DNA from 2 places in the Brevibacillus sp. FSL K6-2834 genome. Region 2 is predicted to be linked to the other one. Evidence: predicted binding sites of a transcription regulator. Region 2 holds the regulator's gene; the other holds the start of a gene.
What was found. The regulator LexA, encoded in region 2, represses DNA repair genes until DNA is damaged. The targets are predictions, from matches to a motif close to CGAACATATGTTCG.
Positions count from the first base shown of each region.

Region 1 (4,785 bases), 280 kb from region 2:
CGAGCAAATTCGAGCTGGTTTTCAATTGTTCCGCGTTCTGCTTGGTCGTCTGAGCTTACCCGGGAATACACTGCAAATCTATACATGCTTTCATCTCCTCAACAAAGCTTACTATACAAAATAGGAATATATGTTCGTTTGTATTTAAAAAAGAAAAGTCCTTCAAGGACTATTTCGTTCAAGAGATCTACTTTGAAAGTATTCGAAAAATCTGTTTGCAACAACTCCTAGAATTAAAATGTCAATCGCCTTAGCCAAAAGGACGTGAAGAATTTGAATTATGAATAGAATTGGACTATTGTTTATAACCTCTTGAAATTTAGAGAATACTGTCCCATCTGAAAGGGGGATTGAGTGATGAATTGAGAAAGTAAAATAAAATATCTTAGATAATGCGAGAATTGTTTTAGTGTTAAGTTCTTCTTTGATATCAGTAAAGTATTCAAATTCCGTCAAATTACCAAAAAACCCACCTAAGAGGATCACCGATGAATAGATTATACTAACAATAAAATCAGTTAGAATCACTATAAAAACTATGGTAATAATTGTTGCTAATAAATTCATTTTCGGGTCTTTGATTTTTACTTTTGATACATCATTTATAATCCCTAGTGTTAAATCTATAAGATATTTCGTAGCTCTTAGAAAAAGTAGACCCAAACAAGTAACAAAAAATGTGCTTTTTAATACGGTGTTATATTCGAAGAGAAATTCACTAAGAACAATATATATCGTGGAAATTGTCATCCAATATATTAATAATAAAAATATATCCAAGTATATTTTTTCATATAGAAAAAGTATCGGATTGTTAGCAAATCGATATAGTAGTAGTGAAAGTAATATCCCGGAAAGGACGAGAAAAAGAACAAATACAACATTTACGTTTAAAAGAGGTAAAAATGAATAGATCAACAATAGTATGCCAACAATAAATGGCTTATAAAAAATTTTCTTAAACTCGTGGCTAAAAACTAAAAAAACTTTTTTGAATCGTTCCATACGAAGTCAACCATTCTATTTGTGTAATGTTTATTTTTAGTATAGCTCATTTTATAAGTTGTGGAAAGTTTTACTATATAACGTGAGGGCTGAGTACGACAAAAACAGCTGAGCTTCAGATGGCAACTAGTTCGATTAAGTAATCATTTGTTTGTCTTTCCATCCAAGAGTCTACCAGTACGATGTTTTTAAACCCTCCCATCGTTTAAAACTAGGGGCGATTTAACGTACTAAGTGTTTAGCTTTTTCCCTAATCCTTTTTAATCTTTCCGCACACAACTCTGGTGTCACCTTAAACTGTTCCGATAATACATCTACAATACCTTGCTGTTTGAAATCAAAAGCAGTTAACATGTGTAGTGGCAAAGCAGCGTATCTAGTAAAATTCTTGGCATCCCATTCTTGGAGTTCAAGAAATGCCTCGGGCATCATAATTTGTCGCCCTGCGTGACGGAGGATATGACAAAGTTCATGGTAAAAACGTTCCCGTTGAACTTTGGTGGGGAGCCTTTTGTCTATAGTGATGCTTCTGAAACGGCCAAACTCGTACGACATTGAGGGGACGTCCTTATACATAAGGAAGATGTTCAAGGCTTTAGCAATTCGGGATTCAACCAGATCATTTGGCCTACGAATGCCAAGGGATAAATAAAATCGAGAAACCCATGATTCTAAAGGAGTAGGGGAATACTTAAGTTTCAATGTTATTCACCCCATTTGCGAATAAATGTTCGTGTAAGAAGATAAAAGCAGGTCAAACAGACTATTCATATTATATCTTTTGGTGTAAAATTTTGCTAGATCTTGTCGGTCTATTTGAAGTAAGGGGGGGATTTGCTCTAGTAGGATTATTAATAGGAACAGGAATGACATAAAAAGAGGGAGTTATCAGGGGGGCATAAATCACTAGATTGAGTTAAAAAGTAGAATATTCTTAATTATCAAATGTTGAGGTGATAAAACATGGTTTTTCGTATCCCAGGTGGTAACCAGTTAACCCCGACAGACATTAAGACACTTTTTACACAACTTGGGAAACTGGAACGGATGTCATACCAGCAACGTGATGCCGTAACTGCGTATGAAGAAATTCGAAACAGTAAGAGAGATATAGCCATCGAAATGCCGGCAGGGCATGGGAAAACTCTTGTTGGAGGATTGATTGGAGAGTTTAATCGTATTACGAAGAACTGGCGAGTGGTGTACACTTGCGCAACACGACAATTGGCTTATCAAACTGCAGAACTGCTGAATTCTTACGGTATAAAATCAACGACACTCGTTGGGAAAGTGAGTGAGCTACCTCAACAAGATTTAGGGAAATATCAGCGCTCGCAATTGATCGCAGTAACCACCTACTCACATATCTTTAATACACGACCCGCTTTTCCTGATGCGCAGCTGATTATTTTTGATGATGCACACGCTGCAGAGTATGCCATTCAAGGATTTTGGGGGCTCCAGATTACACGTTCTGAATTTGAAAATGTATTTTTAAACCTCATTTCAGAACTGGGAGATGTGATAGCAACCCACGTAAAAAGTAAAATTATATATGGTAACTATGATCCCCTAACCGATGGGATTGATATAATACCGGTAGCACTTTGGGCTCCGAGAATGTATAACATTCAAGCCTTTTTGGATCAACATACCGATGGAACAAAATTGTATTACCCCTGGACCCGTATAAGAAATCATCTGCATGCGTGTCAGATTTATTTGTCGCACAACACGATTTCCATACAACCTGTCCTCCCTCCTAACCTACGACATCCAGCATTTGCTGGAGCAGAAGAGAGAATTTACATGTCTGCGACGATAGGAGAGGCCGGAGAGTTGGAAAGGGTTTTTGGTGTGCCAGAAATACATCGAATTTGCCCGTTTGACGACTCTACGCAGAAGGTGTCGGGGCGACGATTGATTCTTTTCCCAAATGATCATTTTGAGGAAGAGGATTTGGATAAGGTTGTACTGGATTCTGTTAAAAACCAACCGCGGACACTGGTCCTTACCCCATCTAAGAGAATCTCTTCCTCTTTAGAAAATTATTTTAAAGTGAATACACAGCATACGGTGCTTGGAGCTGCTGATGTGGAGGATGACATGTCTCCTTTTACAGGAAATGATTCAGCAGTTCTTGTCTTGCATGGACGTTATGAAGGAATTGATCTCAAAGATGAACAATGTCGATTTCAAATTATCTACGACCTTCCAACGGGGATCAGCATGCAGGACAAATTCCTGCTTGACCGACTGAATGCTACCGAGTTGTTTGAGAACATGTTACTAACCCGAGTGACACAAGGATTGGGGCGTTGTACGCGTGGAAATGATGACTATGCCGTTGTGCTTTTCTTAGGGAGAAATGTTGGACAACATCTTTATAAGAATGAGTTTAGACAGATGCTCCCTCCAGAGATTGATGCAGAGCTGGAATTTGCCTTTGCGCAGGTCGACAACATCAAAACAATAGAACAATGGAACGAGTCTGTAAGAGTTTTCCTACAGCAAGGAGAGGAGTGGCAAGATGTTGAATCGTGGATTCGAGGAACAACGGAGCAAAAGAAACGTGATCGACTGAAAAACCCGTTAAACGAACTTTTTAAAAATGCCATAAAGCATGAAATCAATTACCTCTATCACGTGTGGGAAAAGGAATGGGATCGTGCACACAGAGAAATTGATAGTGTGATACAGATTTACTCTAAAGTACCGACTCTGAATGGGTACCGAGCATGGTGGAACTACCTCATCGCTTGCATTGGTGTCCATCAGAACAATCGTGAAAAAGAACACGAATACCATCGACGTGCTATTTGTGCATCGACCTACAAACTTTGGTTGGACAAGCGGTTATTTGATGAGCCAACAGTTAAGCAGCAGATACAGTTACCACCACCGCTTGAATTACAGGTGCAGCGTATTATTGAAAATCTTAAAAGATATGGGGATCATCATCGGAAGTTTGAAAACAAAATGGAACAGATACGGGTTGGTCTTAATCAAAAAGAGGCCAAACTGTATGAATTGTCCATGCGAGATTGGGGGGAGTTTCTAGGTTTTTCCTCAAATCGACCGAACGGGAATGGGGTTCCGGATGGATACTGGGGGATCTTAAATGACTGGTTTGTTTTTGAAATGAAAACAGATATTGATAATCCTGATGGAGAAATTCCCTTGGATGACCTCCGGCAAGCTCAGGCTCATGCAAGCTGGTTTCGTCACAATGTAAAAAATGTTCCTGAAGACGAGATCACAACCGTAATGATTTGTGCAAAACAGAGAGTATCTTCACATTCAGCTCACGCAACGGAGAATCTGTTTCTTGTACATCCAGATTACATTAGTGAGTTGTTTACTAGAACCGAACACATAAACCGAGAAGTAAAAAATGAGTTGAGGTACAATGGAGAAGAAGCGGCTATCAATAAACTAGTTACTCTTCTTCAAAATAATCGTCTTGACGTATTCAGCATTCGGGAACACTTCAAGGCAAAACCTATAGTAGATTGTGTTCAGTTCTAAAAATAGAAAGAGGAGCTTAGCGAAACTAGCTCCTCCTTTTTGTAACATCACTTTCAGAAAAATCTTGTGCACCATGTACTTTACACCCTTACGACCAGCGGCTAAGCATGGTCGGGAAATACACAGAGGTTTGTAAAACTCCTTGTCTCGTAGTCGATTCTAATTCTCTCGCTCCGCCAAATACCTCAAGTATCTTACATGCTCTCTTATCTTCCTCACTCAGCATGTTCTGCTCCAACACCCATAATTCAA
Region 1 covers NZ_CP151945.1:3,374,677-3,379,461, reverse strand. The annotation lists gene NST96_RS16710 (recombinase family protein) at 1-86, opposite strand, end outside; gene NST96_RS16705 (ImmA/IrrE family metallo-endopeptidase) at 1,228-1,596, opposite strand; gene NST96_RS16700 (helicase C-terminal domain-containing protein) at 1,969-4,533, shown strand.
Region 1: NST96_RS16705 (ImmA/IrrE family metallo-endopeptidase) is a predicted target of LexA. The motif match lies at 1,726-1,739, and genes of this name have one in related genera.

Region 2 (15,466 bases):
GGGAAAGACACGGCCTGAAGCTGGAAAAACAAGTGTATCACATGGTATTCAAAGGGAACCCTGGCACCGGAAAGACGACCGTCGCCCGTATATTCGGCAAAATCTTCCGGGAAATGGGGATATTGAGCAAAGGACATTTGATCGAAGTAGAACGCGCCGACCTGGTCGGGGAGTTTATCGGGCACACGGCGCAAAAGACGAGAGAGCTCGTCAAAAAAGCGATCGGCGGTATCCTTTTTATCGATGAAGCGTATTCGCTCGCGCGAGGCGGAGAAAAGGATTTCGGCAAAGAGGCCATTGATTGTCTCACGAAGGCACTGGAGGATTACAGCAACGATTTCATCTGTATACTGGCAGGCTACACAGACGAGATGGATGCCTTTTTGGAGCTGAACCCCGGTCTGCCCTCCCGGTACCCCATTCAGCTACAATTTGCCGATTATACCGTAGACGAACTGATTAAAATTGCCGAGACAATGGTCGAGGGAAAAGAATACAGGCTTTCTACAGGCGCCAGGGAAAAATTGAGGCTGCACTTGAACCGCATTCGCCTCGACCTTTTTGAAACCAATTTTAGCAACGCCCGGTATGTACGCAATGCCATCGAGCAGGCGATCCGCAAGCAGGCTGTCCGCCTGATGACGGTGGCAGAGCCGACCAAGGATGACGTCATGACGTTGTTGCCGGAGGATTTTGTCTGGTCCGCTTCCTAGCGGCAGGAGTAAAATGTGGTATGATAGGGGAAAGAAAGGACGTGATTCCTTGGAAGGTGGAATCAAGACGAAGGAAACAGCCATTTTAGTTGGCTGTTTTTTGGATAATCGCGATATGGAACGCTCCCGCTTGTCGATGGAGGAGCTGCATGAGCTCGCCAGGACTGCCGATGTAGAGGTGCTGGATGTCATCACGCAGAATCGCGAACGCATTGACAACGCCTGGTATTTGGGAAGCGGAAAAATACAGGAAATCGCTCATCGTGCGGAAGAGCTGGACGTGGATGTCATCATTTTCAATGACGAGCTTTCACCCAGCCAAACGCGCAACCTCGATACCGCGTTTGACTGCAAGGTGATTGACCGGACGCAGTTGATTCTCGATATTTTTGCCGGGAGAGCGCACTCGCGGGAAGGGAAAATCCAGGTGGAGCTGGCACAGTACAATTACCTGCTGCCGCGCCTTGCCGGTCAAGGCAAGCAGCTTTCCCGCCTTGGCGGCGGTATCGGTACGCGCGGCCCTGGGGAAACCAAGCTGGAAAGCGACCGCAGGCACATCAGGCGGCGAATCAGCGAGCTGAAGCAGCAGCTGTCAGAGCTGGTTCGCACCCGTCAATTGCATCGGGAGCGCCGCAAAAAGAACAATGTGTTTCAAATCGCATTGGTCGGCTATACAAATGCGGGCAAATCGACGCTGTTGAACCAACTGACTTCGGCGGAAACGCTCCAAGAAGACAAGCTGTTCGCGACATTGGACCCGACTACCCGCCAGCTTACCTTGCCGAGCGGGCTTGAGGTGCTCCTGACTGATACGGTCGGTTTCATCCAGGATTTGCCGACTTCCCTTGTTGCTGCTTTTCGTTCTACGCTGGAAGGTGTGAAAGAAGCGGATCTGATCCTGCATGTGGTCGACGCGCATCATCCTGACCTGGAGATTCATATGGAGGTCGTATATCGCATTCTGCGGGAGCTGAAAGCAGATGACATCCCGCAGCTCGTTGTCTACAACAAAGCGGATTTGATTATGGAGGGAACATACCTGCCGAAGGTGGAAGACTCGATTTTGATCTCGGCAATTCGGCAGGAGGACCGCGCCGAATTGCTTAAGCGGATTGAAGGCTACGTCTACTCCTCGTTTGATCGCTATACCTTGATCGTCCCGGCAGAGCGCGGCGACATCCTGTCGCTTTTGCACAGGGAAGGGGTAGAGATGGAACAGGAATTTGACGAAGCGGATTCCTCCTATCGGATTTCTGTCAGAGTGAACAGAGATCATCCCATCTACGGAAGGATTGCTCCTTTTCTCCTGGAAAAACCAGAGACTGAAGAAGAGAGTTGGTAAGTAGCACATGTTTTCCTTATTTGCCCACGGGGAGCGTCTGCGCCCCATCGTAGAAGAAGTAGAACAAATGATCACAGGGCGGCATCAAGAGATCGCTGCCCTGGTCGACTATAATCAGTTGAAAGTGCTGCGTTCCTTTCAAAAGCATGAAGTGAATGAATTTCATTTTGCGCCCTCGACCGGGTATGGATACGATGATTCCGGTCGGGCGGCGCTGGAGTCGATTTATGCGGATGTGTTCGGTGGAGAGGATGCGCTTGTACGCCCTCATATCATTTCTGGGACACATGCGATCGCTATTTCTCTTTTTGGTTTGCTGCGCCCCGGTGACGACCTTCTTTACATTACCGGAAAGCCATACGATACGCTGGAGGAAGTGGTGGGCGTCCGCGGAGAGGGGCAAGGCTCGCTAAGGGAGTACGGCATCGGGTACCAGTATGTGCCGCTTGCTCCTACCGGAGAGATCGACTTTCCCGCAGTAGCGGCAGCCATCACTCCGAAAACAAAGGTAATCGGTATCCAGAGATCTCGCGGCTACGCAGACCGTCCGTCCTTTACGATTGCCAAGCTGAAAGAGATGATTCAGTTTGTCAAAGAGATCAATCCCGAACTGATCGTCTTCGTGGACAATTGCTATGGGGAATTCACGGAGGAGCTGGAGCCGCTCCAGGTCGGAGCAGACATCATGGCAGGCTCGCTGATCAAGAACCCCGGAGGCGGCTTGGTCAAAACCGGCGGCTATATCGTCGGCAAGAAGGAATTGGTCAAGAGAGCTTCCTACCGCATGGCGGCCCCCGGGATTGGAGCCGAAGGAGGGGCATCGCTGTACTCCCTGCTGGAAATGTTCCAAGGCTTCTTCCTCGCGCCGCACGTGGTAGGCGAGGCGTTGAAGGGCGCGGTCTTTTCCTCGGCTTTGCTTGAGCGCCTGGGCTTTCGGACGAACCCGCTATGGAACGATCCTCGTACGGATTTGATCCAGTCTGTCGAGTTTGGGAGTGCCGAACGGCTGATTGCTTTCTGTCAGGGAATCCAGAAGGCAGCGCCTGTCGATTCCCATGTTACGCCTTACCCCAGTGAGATGCCGGGCTATGCCGATCCGGTCATTATGGCGGCCGGGACGTTTATTCAGGGAGCCAGTATCGAGTTTTCTGCAGACGGACCGATTCGTCCCCCTTACCTCGGGTTTGTGCAGGGCGGACTTACGTACTCCCATGTGAAGGTGGGCATCCTGACAGCGCTTGACGGCCTGCTGGAAAAGGGCTTGCTCGATATTCCCGGAAGAGACTAGCAAAGATCAATCGGAGTTGTTTATGAGGCGATAAGCACAAACAGCGGCTTGTCGCTTTTTTATTACTTTTTTGTGTAATCTTTTCTGACATCCGTTGACAGAGTTGCTTTTGAATCATACAATAGCAAGCAAGGAATGATTTCAAAGGAGGGACAAGTCATGAGTGATGACCTTCGTCGAAACATGGCGCTGTTTCCCATTGGTATCGTCATGAAGCTGACTGATCTGACTGCGCGGCAGATCCGTTACTATGAGCAGAACGGACTGATACAGCCTGCACGTACAGAAGGAAAGCAGCGGCTTTTTTCTTTTAATGATGTCGACCGCTTGCTGGAAGTGAAGGCCTTGATTGAAAAAGGACTGAACATTGCCGGAATCAAACAGGTGCTTCAGCTGCAAGACCCTGTTCCGGAGCAGACGGAAATTACCGTCAGTTCGGAGGCCAAGCGGAAGGAACTTACCGAGCAAGAGCTTCATCAGCTCCTCAAACAACAAATATTTTTCAGCAACGCAAATCGCCCAAGCGAGCATGCGTTGATACGTGGAGAGCTTTCCCGCTTCTTCCACTGATACATGCATACGACTATAGGAGGAGAGAAACGTGAGCAAGTACACCAAAGAAGACATCTTTCGTTTGGCCAAAGAAGAGAATGTAAACTACATTCGCCTGCAGTTCACTGATCTGATGGGGATCATTAAAAACGTCGAGATTCCGATCTCCCAATTGCCCAAAGCTCTGGACAACAAGATGATGTTCGACGGTTCTTCGATCGAAGGCTTTGTCCGCATCGAGGAATCCGACATGTATCTGGTGCCGGATCTCGATACATGGGTCATTTTCCCGTGGGGGAATGAGCATGGAAATGTCGCTCGCCTGATCTGTGACATTTACAATCCAGATGGAACTCCGTTTGAAGGGGACCCTCGCTACATCTTGAAACGGGCGCTGAAAGAAGCCGAAGAGATGGGCTACACGAACTTCAACGTCGGACCGGAGCCGGAGTTCTTCCTGTTCAAGATGGATGACAAAGGCGAGCCGACCTTGGATTTGAACGACCAGGGCGGATACTTTGATTTCGCTCCGCTCGATCTGGGTGAAAACTGCCGCCGTGACATCGTTCTCACGCTGGAGAGAATGGGATTTGAGGTGGAAGCATCCCATCACGAAACTGCGCCTGGCCAACACGAAGTCGACTTCAAATACGCAGATGCCATCCAAGCTGCGGACCAGATTCTCACGTTTAAACTGGTGGTGAAAACGATCGCACGCAAGCACGGATTGCACGCAACGTTCATGCCCAAGCCGATGTATGGTGTCGCCGGCTCCGGCATGCACACCCACCAGTCTCTCTTCATCGGGGAGAAAAACGCATTTTTTGACGACAAGGATACCCTCGGCCTGAGCAAAACGGCGAAGCAATACTTGGCCGGTATTCTGAAGCACGCCCGCGGTTTTGCCGCCATCACCAATCCGCTGGTGAACTCCTACAAGCGCCTCGTACCGGGCTATGAAGCTCCTTGCTATGTAGCATGGTCGGCGAAAAACCGCTCTCCGCTTGTACGGATTCCGGCATCTCGCGGTATGAGCACCCGGATTGAGGTTCGCAACCCGGACCCTGCCGCCAACCCATATCTGGCTCTCGCCGTGATGCTGAAAGCAGGTCTTGACGGAATCAAGAACAAGCTTGAGCTGCCGCCGGCTGTCGATCGCAATATCTACATCATGAACGAGGCTGAGCGTGAAGCAGCGGGCATCGCCAGCTTGCCGGCTACCTTGAAGGACGCGATCGAATGCCTGAAGGCCGATCCGGTCATCTGCGAAGCGCTTGGCGAACACGCACTGATGCACTTCGTTGACGCGAAGGAAATCGAGTGGGATATGTTCCGCACCCGTGTAACGGAGTGGGAGCGCGAGCAGTATATGAATACGTATTAATATTTAGGGGAAAGAGTACTTGTATTTCTTTGGACCCTAAAAAGAAACAAAACTTGTTTAGTTTAATTTTAACTAGGTTTCAGCTTTATAAGTTAGATACGCCTTAAAGTAGATGGGAAACTTGCTTTCCTATTAACTTTAAGGCTTTTTTTATGAATTTATTTGACTAAAGTTGGATGGGATGCTGCTAATAAAGATTAACCCCCTTTACAATGTAAAATTTAGAACAAAATACCTAAAATATGTTTACAGATGTGTATATTAATGGTTAAATAAAAAATTATTAACATATTATTTGATGGTTGGGTTTAATGAAATGCGGACTTAATCCAGCGTATGCACACTAACTCGGGTTTTTACAAAAATGATCATTTCTTTTCTGAAGTCCGTTTAAGAAATGATTATTGATAATAACGAGGTGATATTATTAAAAAAATTGCGATTTCCATTGTGTTGTCGACAATGATGATGATTTGGGTTTTTATTTTTATGATCTCAGATCTAATTCAACAATTGGATTTTGGGCCAAACAAAATTGTAATTACTGATTATCGAGTTCCAGGATTCTTTGAACCCGTTTGGCTTCCCATTTATGTTGGATTCGTGTACATTTTATATCAGTCTCTTAAAAAAACTACGACTGACCAATTAACTAACAAGGATTTCCAAGACCTCTGTCGAAGTTAGTCATTAGCCTATTTGACGGAGGTCTTCTCATGCCTTTACCCAAGAATCGTGTCATTCCTGAAAAGAAAATATACTTTCGGCCAGAGATACAGCATTGCCCGCACTGTGGCACGAAACTCAGGCGACATCATACCGCATGGAAAAAGAATGTCATCACACTTGCCGGTGTTATCCAAGCTTGGAGTATGGCTTATGCTTGCAGCAACGCAGATTGCTCATACCCCAGAACCTATTACAAATCCGCTGAAGCTGAGCTTCTCAGCATGAAACACACTTCCTACGGTTTTGACGTGCTAGCGTTGGTTGGTCAGCTTCGGTTTAAGCAACATATGACAATCGGCGAAATTACGGAAACGTTGAATCAGCGCGGGGTAACCACGTCAGAACGCAATTCTCAGCGGTTGTACGAACGTTATCTTACCTTGCTCCGCGCTAGCGTGACGGATCACGTCAAGCAAGCACTCAAGCAAGTTGTTCAGGACCGTGGCGGTATCATGATTTCCATGGACGGTGTTCAGCCCGAGAAAGGCAATGAGACGCTCTATGTCATACGAGAAGTATTCAGCGGAACGATCCTGTCTGCACAAAATCTAAAGAGTAGCTCCGCAGAAGAACTTAAGAAACTCATCCTGCCTGTTATCGAACTGGGATTTCCCATCATCGGGATCGTTACGGATGGTCAACAATCCATCCGAATGGCCATGGAATCGTTACTGCCGGACGTGCCGTACCAATACTGCCAATACCACTATCTAAAGGACATTGCAAAGCCTGTTGTCGATTTAGACCGCAAGCTCAAGACAGGAATCAAGAAGAGCCTCCGTGGTATTCGCGAAGTCGAGAAGCGAATCGAAAACGATGCCTCTACAGAAGCAGAGGTGGCAAAAGATTACGTGGCGGCCATTCGTTCTGTGCTCCTCGAAGACGGCAATCCCCCACTCGATCTACCGGGCATACGTGTTTATGAAAATGCTAGAGCCATTCAGGCTTCCCTCGAACGATGCCTGAGTAAAAAAGGGGCCCTCTCTGCTCAAAAACCTAATCAGAATTTTCGATAAATTGGATGATTTTGAAGAGCAATATGCTACCGTGATGCGCTGGTCCAAACCGATTCACCACGTTGCCGGGATCTTGAATCCAAGCATAGATAAACGAAGTGAAACGGTTCGATTTCATATGCAGCATCTGTTAGATTGGGTTGAACAGACGTACACCAGCAAAGACGACTTGCCAATGGTTGCAAATCTGAAAAGCTACTCCCGAGGGTTTTGGAAAGGCCTGTTTACGTGTTACGACCATCCGCATGTCCCACGAACGAACAACGACCATGAGCGTTTCTTCCGCCAGACGAAGACCCGGCATCGACGGATGACGGGTCTGAGAAGTTGGAACGAATATATCCTCCGAAGTGGTGAAATGGTCGTATTTGTCGATGACGCACTTCACCAGAGTAATGTGTTAAGTAGACTTCAGTCTGTAAACTACCTTGATTTTAAAAATGAAGGCCTGCGTTGGTCTGCTCGTTTGAGTGAAGCTACCAAACGCAGACGATTCCGAACGAATCCAAGTGTGTACCTGGAACAGGCCGAAAATGCTTACTGTATGTTAATTGGTCAGTCGTAGAAAAAAAAATCATGATTTGCCGTCTTCAACTGAAATCTAACCAATAAAAGGTAAAACGACAAATCTAGCAATCCAAAAAAGATGACTTCCGAAGTATCCAGAAGTCATCTTAATTTTATGCCCGCATAAGGACACACAAGTTGTCTGAGTTTACCATTATTCGTATTTCCGGTTTACGGCCGGCGTTTAGGTCGGTTTATTTGCCATCACTTGCTTAAGCTGTTCATTCGAATATCTTTCCAATTCAAGTAAAGCCTGATAAGGATCATCTCCGACAATCCCGTAATACAGAGCGAAAGCAGGCTCCGTTTTCAGCCCCCGTTCTTTCAAAGCCCGAATCTCTTTTGCTGCTTCTTGCCCAGACAGCTGGAGCAGCCGTGCTTCGATCATCATATGCCGGTAGGCGTTTTGCTCTGTGACAGGAATCGGTTGAGCAAAACACTCCAATTGAAAACCGCGATACCAAAAGGAAGCAGTCGCCGTAGGGATGTTGCGGATTTCTCGGCGGTCTTGTGTGAAACGGTCCAAATGCCCGTATTTTTCTTTCAACACATGGCCAAACCGATCCAGGTCGGCTGTCGTACAGATCAAATCAAGATCGCTGTCCTCAACATCAATATCGAGGGGGATCGTTCCGCACAGAACCGGTTGATACTCTTTGAGCCCATCAAAGATTCCCAAGCTGTCGAGGACTGCCCAGGTGTTTATGGCAGGATAAAAGTGCAGAGAATTGCGGCGGAAAACTGCAGAGTTCCACCGCAATTCTGAGGCCATGAAAAAGGCACTTGCCAACATCCCCCTACAAAATCTACCCTTGGATTTGGCTAGAATCTGAGGGAGTGAGAGGAATGTTGAAAGTGCCACAACAACAGTATATCCGATTTTTGCGGGAAGTCGAAGGGTGTTCGATTCAGGAAATTGCGGAACGTGTCCAGGTGAATTGGCGAACCGCCAAGAAATATGCGGATCGCGACGATTGGAATGAACCGGTATGCAAGCGAAAAGGCCGCCATCCGGTGTTGGGACCGTACTTAGAGATTATTGACACATGGCTGGAGGATGATGAGCGTCTTCCACGCAAGCAACGCCATACAGCCGTCCGCATGTTTCAGCGGTTACGGGATGAGTACGGCTTCCCTGGCGGGCAGCGAACGGTATCCGAATATGTCTCCAAACGGAAGAAAGCCATGGCAGCCGAACGAGCCGAACATTTTGAGCGTTTGGAGCATCCAGGCGGGGAAGCCCAGGCTGACTTTGGGACGGTGTACGTGGTCAAGTCGGGAGAACTGGTGGAGCGGAAAGTATTGACCCTGTCGTTTCCGTACAGCAATGCCGCCTTTGTGTTCCCGGTTCCGAAAGAAAACACGGAATGCTTTCTGGAGGCCTTAGGGCGGCTATTTCAGCAAATGGGAGGGGTTCCTCGCAAGATTTGGTTTGACAACTTGTCCGCTGCTGTTGTGTCCATCCAGCAAGGCGGAAAACGAGAGTGTACGGAAGCGTTTCGGCGTTTCTGCGCCCATTACCGCTTTGAGCCCCTGTTTTGCAATCCATACAGCGGCCATGAGAAAGGCCATGTGGAAAACAAAGTGGGGTATGGACGCCGGAACTGGTGTGTTCCGCCACCGGTTATCGATACGCCGGAACAACTGGAGACGTATTTGGCGGAAGCTGCCCGTGCGGATATGCAGCGCCCTCACTATGTGAAAAAGCAAACCATTGCCGAGTTGTGGAAGCAAGAAAAATGCAAGCTGCTGACGCTGCCGACGACACCGCTGGAGATTTTCCGGCTGGAGACGTGCCACCTGAACAAATACGCTGAGCTGTCGTTTGACGCGGCTCTCTTCCCGTTGCCGCAGTGTCGGGCCATGCAGCCGGTTTTGGTGAAAGTCAAGTGGGATGTGCTGGAGGTGTTAACGGCAGACGGGACATACACCCCGATTGTGACATTGCCTCGTCCCTATACGGAGAAAGTCATTCCAGTAGATTGGAAGGCGGTATTGAAGAGATATGAAAAACGCCCGCGGGCGGTGATGTATTCTTCCTTTACCAATATGATGCCTCAGGCGCTCCAAACGTTTTTGACGGTGGAAGACATGAATGCACGAAAAGCACGAATTCGCCTGCTCCATCGATTGCTCGACACCTATACGTTGAAGGAAATCGGGCAAGTACTGGGAGAATTGTCGCATCAGCAAGAGCATCTGGCTGTTGCCTTGGAGCATGCCCTTTACGCGATAAAACACCCTGTTTTCCGCCCGGAACCGTTTTCAGAGTCGCATACACCCCCTGCCCTTCACGGGCAGATACCCATACTGGATGAGTACGACCGGATCCTGGGGGTGAGGGTGGAATGAGAGAAGAGCTGGCAAAGGTGTGCAAAACTTTGCATTTGGCGCATGTGATGGAAACCTATGAACAGGTGCCGTTTGAAGATCGGGAGAGCTTCTTGCTGGGAGTCTTGCGGATGGAGATTCAACGGCGGGAGGAGACAAAGCTGAAGCGACTGATAAAGAAAGCCGCGTTTCCCCAACTGAAGACACTGGAAGATTACGCTTTTGAGGCAGTCACCTTACCGGAAACATGTACAAAGGAGGGATTGATCGACCTACGTTTTTTGGAGCGCAAGGAAAATGTGCTGATGCTGGGAAAAGTGGGCACGGGGAAGACCCATCTGGCAACAGCGCTTGGCGTAGAGGCGTGCCGAAGGGGATATGCCGTTCGATTCTTCCGTGTTCCCGATCTGGTTGCGCTCTTGCAGGAAAAACACGCGAATGGGGCACTGATGCGGTTTCAAAAAGAACTGGCAGACTGTGAGTTGTTGATTTTGGACGAGGTTGGGTTTGTTCCCTTTCACCAAACGGGGGCTGAGCTGTTGTTTCATGTTATCTCGGCCTGCTATGAGAGAAACAGTGTGATTGTGACGTCGAATTTGGAGTTTGGGCAGTGGAATACGGTGTTTGGAGATACGCGATTGACGGCAGCCCTTGTGGATCGCCTCGTCCACCACGCCCATATTCTGGCGTTTACCGGAGAAAGCTACCGACTGCGCCATGCTCTATCCAGCATGAAGTCTTCCTAAATTCTTTTGTATTGATGTTGGCAGTGTTCTGCATAAATTGGCCGCCAAACTCTGCATTTTTGAGTTGCAAAATACACCAGGCTTCCCGCTGCCGAGGGGTTCCTTTTTTCAGGTAGGAAGGGTCAAACCAATCTCGCTTCGTTTGAGAATGCATAGCCATTTTCTGTCCTTTCAGATTATCTTTCTTTTATTTGCAACTCTGCAGGGGAACAATGAGGGACGAGACCATCTATGTTCCGATTCGACGTTTGGCTTTACGACTCGCAGAAGAACCGAGTATATACAGGTTTCTGTCAAAATGTAGCGAGTCGATGGAAACGAAAACCGCACTTTATCGTATACCCTATACAGAAGGGAGTGTCAATGGATGGAGATCTTGTTGTGGATCGTGATAGCGGCCTTGTTTATCCTCAGTATTGCCGGAATCTTTTTGCCGGTCATTCCTGATACGATTTTATTGTGGGGCGGATTCTTGCTGTATCACTTTTTTATTGCTGATCCGGGTGCCGGACTTCCGGCCTCCTTCTGGTGGGGAATGGCGGTCTTAAGTGTTCTTCTCTACGGTGCGGATTTACTCACCAACATGTACTTTGTCAAGAAGTACGGGGGCTCCAAAGCGTCATCGTGGGCAGCTGCACTGGGGATTTTGCTCGGGGTGATTTTGTTCCCCCCATTTGGCATGCTGATCATGCCGTTCGTGCTGGTCGTTCTGGTGGAAATGCTGATCCAAAAGCAGCCGTTTGAACGGGCTGTTAAAGCGGGAGTGGGTTCGCTCATCGGTTTTTTGGGCAGTGTGGTCGTAAAAGTTGTTCTTCAGGTAGTGATGATCATCTGGTTCTTTGTCGCACTGTAAGTGGGATTCGTAGGAGAAGGACCGATCAAAGAATCGAAGGAAATGAAAAGAAGAGGCGTCCGCGAGGCAATCGCGAACGCCTTTTTTGCTGTCAGGGTGGAAAAGGAAAGCTTGTCGTAGTCGATTGCGTTTTTCAAAGAGTCCGCCATAAGGCATGGCTCATCCAAGCAACGAAATCTCTTATTCTAGTGAATCAAGCGGTACACGCCAATCACTTTCCCCAGAATCGTTACAGAATCCAGAATAATCGGCTCCAATGTCGCGTTTTCAGGCTGCAGCCGGAAATGGTTCTTTTCCTTGAAGAAACGCTTCACGGTTGCCTCGTCCTCTTCAGTCATGGCGACGACGATATCACCGTTATTGGCCACATTCTGCTGGCGAACGATCACGTAGTCTCCATCCAGGATGCCAGCCTCGATCATACTGTCTCCGGACACGCGCAGCATGTACACCTTGTCCGATGTCACGATGCTGTCAGGGAGTGGGAAGTAATCCTCCACCTGCTCGACAGCAGTGATCGGCTGACCCGCAGTCACCTTTCCGATCACCGGTACGCGTACAACAGATACGTCAAAGTCGTCTTGAAAGCGCTCCTCTTCTTTCAGCAGCTCAATCGCGCGGGGCTTGGTAGGATCGCGGCGGATGAGCCCCTTTTTTTCCAACCTGGCCAGATGGCCGTGAACAGTTGAACTGGATGCCAGACCGACAGCCTCCCCGATTTCACGGACAGATGGGGGATAACCCTTGTCCCTTACTTCTTTGCGGATGAAATCGATGATGGCTTGCTGTCTATTGGATAGCTTGGACATAGACCACACCTCTATCTTCTCGAACATGTTTTCTATATTATACCATGGGATCCTGCGTTCGACAAACATAAGTTCGTTTTTTTCTTGACATGAACAAGTGTTCGCATTATGATGAGAACAAGAAGATAGAACGTACGTTTGCAGGGGGATGAAATAATGAGTACAATGACCGTATCTAATCGCTTCGCCAAAGAAGAAAGAAAAACTGCTCGTTTTGGCATTACGCGTGGACAGGCCATTCTGTTTTTTGCCGCTTTCACTCTCTTTTTTTACACTTTGACAGAACTAGTGTTCGCTTCTGGGGATCATACGGTACAACAAGCTCAAATGATCCAACCAGTAAAGGAAATCGTCGTCCAACCGGGAGACAGCTTGTGGGAGCTGGCGGTCACCTACAAGAGTGACCCGAAAATGGATGTTCGCGATATGGTATATGCGATTCAAAAATTGAACAAGCTGGAAAGTGCCATTATTTATCCAGGCCAATCGATTCAAATTCCTGTCGGGAATTGACAAGCTGCAGCTTTCCCTTGCTTCGTTGCCGAGATGTGATATAATAGAGCGGCATTCATTGAAAGCGAGGGGAAACGGCTTTGGTATCAGACGCGGAAATCAAACGGATCAACGAGTTGGCCAAAAAATCTCGTGAAGCCGGGTTGACTGAAGAGGAAAAACAGGAACAGAAAAAACTGCGGCAAAAATACATTGATGCTGTGAAAATGTCGCTTCGCTCCAATCTCGAATCGATCCGCTACGTGGAAGACCTCGAGGATAACAACCCCAAACACTAAAACGCACCATTTGACATAAAAAGAAGACATCCATGCTTTTTGCCTGGATGTCTTTTTGTTCCATACAAAAAAGGAGAGAAGGGGGGATTGCCATGATGGCATGGCTGGCTGTTGCCGTAGGAGGAGCCGTCGGTTCATTGCTACGCTATGGTCTCGGTCTCGCAATGAACCAACCCGGATTGCCGGCTGGGACATGGCTGGCCAATGTCTCCGGTTCTTTTCTCATCGGACTGCTCTATGCGTGGGGAAAGGAAAAAGGATTGATGTCTTTGGAGATGTACCTTCTGTTTACAACCGGGCTGATGGGGGGATTTACTACGTTCTCTACCTTTTCGCTTGAGGTGGTAAGCTTCATCGGAGATGGGCAGATCGGCAGAGGGCTGTTCTATGCAGGCGCCAGTGTTTTGGCCGGCCTTCTTGCTTGCGGTTCAGGGATCTGGATCGGCAGACAAGTGTGGTAAACAGGCAAGATATAGCGGGATAAGACGGGCAGGCGTCAACGAGAACAAAAGAGAGCCAATCCGGAAGCAACATCAAATCAAAGAAGAGGGCATTGGAAGGCTACGAGGAAACAAAGAAGAGCCCGTGCCCGGAAACCATGTGGAAATAAAACCGGACTTCTCCTTGCGATGCTGAACCTGACAATTTGGAAAGGAGGATATAAATGACTGTACAGCACCCGGACTACGAGCATGAACAGAAGAGACTCGATGAAACACGCTCTATTATCCAAAAGGAAGTGGACACTCTTCGGAAAGAGGTTAAAGAGATTACGGACGATTATGTGAAACAGGTCGTCAACTACAAAAAAGGAAAAGAGCTTCGCTACCTTGAGGACCAAGGACTGGAAAAGCCGTATTTTGGGCGAGTGGACTTCCTGAAAGACGAGACATACGAGTTGGACAGCGTATACATAGGAAAGAGGGGCATCGTTCGGAGCGACACATTCGATTCAATTGTCGTTGACTGGCGTGCTCCCATTGCCAGTTTATATTACAGCGGCGAGAGCAAGGATGCGTACTTCCGCAGCGGCAGGGAGATTGTGCGAGGCGAAGTCCGCCTGAAGCGAAATTTTGCCATTGAGGACGGGAAGATTACAGGGATATACGATGGAGCGCTCAAAGAGACGATTCATCGCGAAGTTGGCCATCCGGATGAATTTTTGCAGGAAGGGTACATCGATGAGTTCCTGGCAGCCAACCTGAATCAGACGAACGACAGCAGATTGAAGGATATCGTAGCGACGATCCAGTCGGAGCAGAATGACATTATTCGAGCAGACAAGGATCGCCCGGTTGTCGTTCAAGGGGTGGCCGGAAGCGGCAAGACGACGATTGCGCTGCACCGGCTCTCCTATTTGATCTACAATTATCAGGACTCGATGATGTCAAAGAGGTTTATGGTTTTTGCACCAAACCGGTTGTTCCTTACGTACATTTCAGAGGTTCTTCCCGAATTGGGAGTGGATGACGTTCAGCAGGCGACATTCCTGGATTGGGCTTCCAAGCTGGTCAAGTCCATCCTTCCAAAAGGCTGGCGGATTCTGGACCCGCACAAGCCCCTTCAGTTGTTCTTTGAACAAGGACAGAGCGATGCCGAGCGTCGGACGGTGCTGCATCGTCTTCGGTTCAAGGGCTCGCTCGCTTTCCGGGATGTACTCCAGCAATATTTGCTGTTTGTAGCGGAAAACAGGGTAGCCTACAAAAAATTAAGCTTTGTCTACAACAGAACCAAACATGTTTTTACGATTCCGGGTGAGACCATCCGTCAGCTTTTTGCCGAACAATATGCCCATCTGCCATATCGTCGGCGAATGGAAGCCGTTCGAAAGCACGTTAAGCAGGACATCAATAAACAGTTGTTCGCCCATCTGCGAGAGAAGCGAATTGATCTGGATAAGCAAGCGTTGGCTAAATATGAGAAAATGATTGATCAGCTTCTGGACAAATACTTTTCCATTTTTCCTGAACTGGATGTCTTCTCGTCGTACCGCGAAATGTTGACCGACACAGCTTTATTGAAAGAGCTGACAAAAGGGGAAGTCAATGGCGAGGATATCGAGGATATTTGCCGGTCGTCTGCAGAGATATTCGAAGCGGAGCGGATCGAGCCAGAAGACGTTGCGCCGCTGATCTATCTGCGGCATCTGATCGAAGGATTGGAGCAGGCCGACCACTTTGACCACAGTGTCGTTGATGAAGCACAGGATCTCAGTGCGTTGGAAATTGCGGTGATCGGGCTTGTGACAAAGAGACATTCTTTGACGGTAGTGGGAGATATCGCGCAGGGCATCCATGCATACAGGGGATTGCAATCGTGGGAAGAACTGTTGGAGGGAGTTTTTC
Region 2 covers NZ_CP151945.1:3,089,527-3,104,992, reverse strand. The annotation lists gene NST96_RS15420 (AAA family ATPase) at 1-713, shown strand, start outside; gene hflX (GTPase HflX) at 763-2,055, shown strand; gene NST96_RS15410 (methionine gamma-lyase family protein) at 2,063-3,343, shown strand; gene NST96_RS15405 (MerR family transcriptional regulator) at 3,503-3,913, shown strand; gene glnA (type I glutamate--ammonia ligase) at 3,945-5,279, shown strand; gene NST96_RS15395 (transposase) at 6,230-7,024, shown strand; gene NST96_RS15390 (hypothetical protein) at 7,026-7,589, shown strand; gene NST96_RS15385 (DUF4269 domain-containing protein) at 7,776-8,363, opposite strand; gene istA (IS21 family transposase) at 8,438-9,943, shown strand; gene istB (IS21-like element helper ATPase IstB) at 9,940-10,668, shown strand; gene NST96_RS15370 (DUF456 family protein) at 11,036-11,521, shown strand; gene lexA (transcriptional repressor LexA) at 11,707-12,330, opposite strand; gene NST96_RS15360 (LysM peptidoglycan-binding domain-containing protein) at 12,487-12,843, shown strand; gene NST96_RS15355 (DUF896 domain-containing protein) at 12,924-13,121, shown strand; gene crcB (fluoride efflux transporter CrcB) at 13,214-13,582, shown strand; gene NST96_RS15345 (UvrD-helicase domain-containing protein) at 13,786-15,466, shown strand, end outside.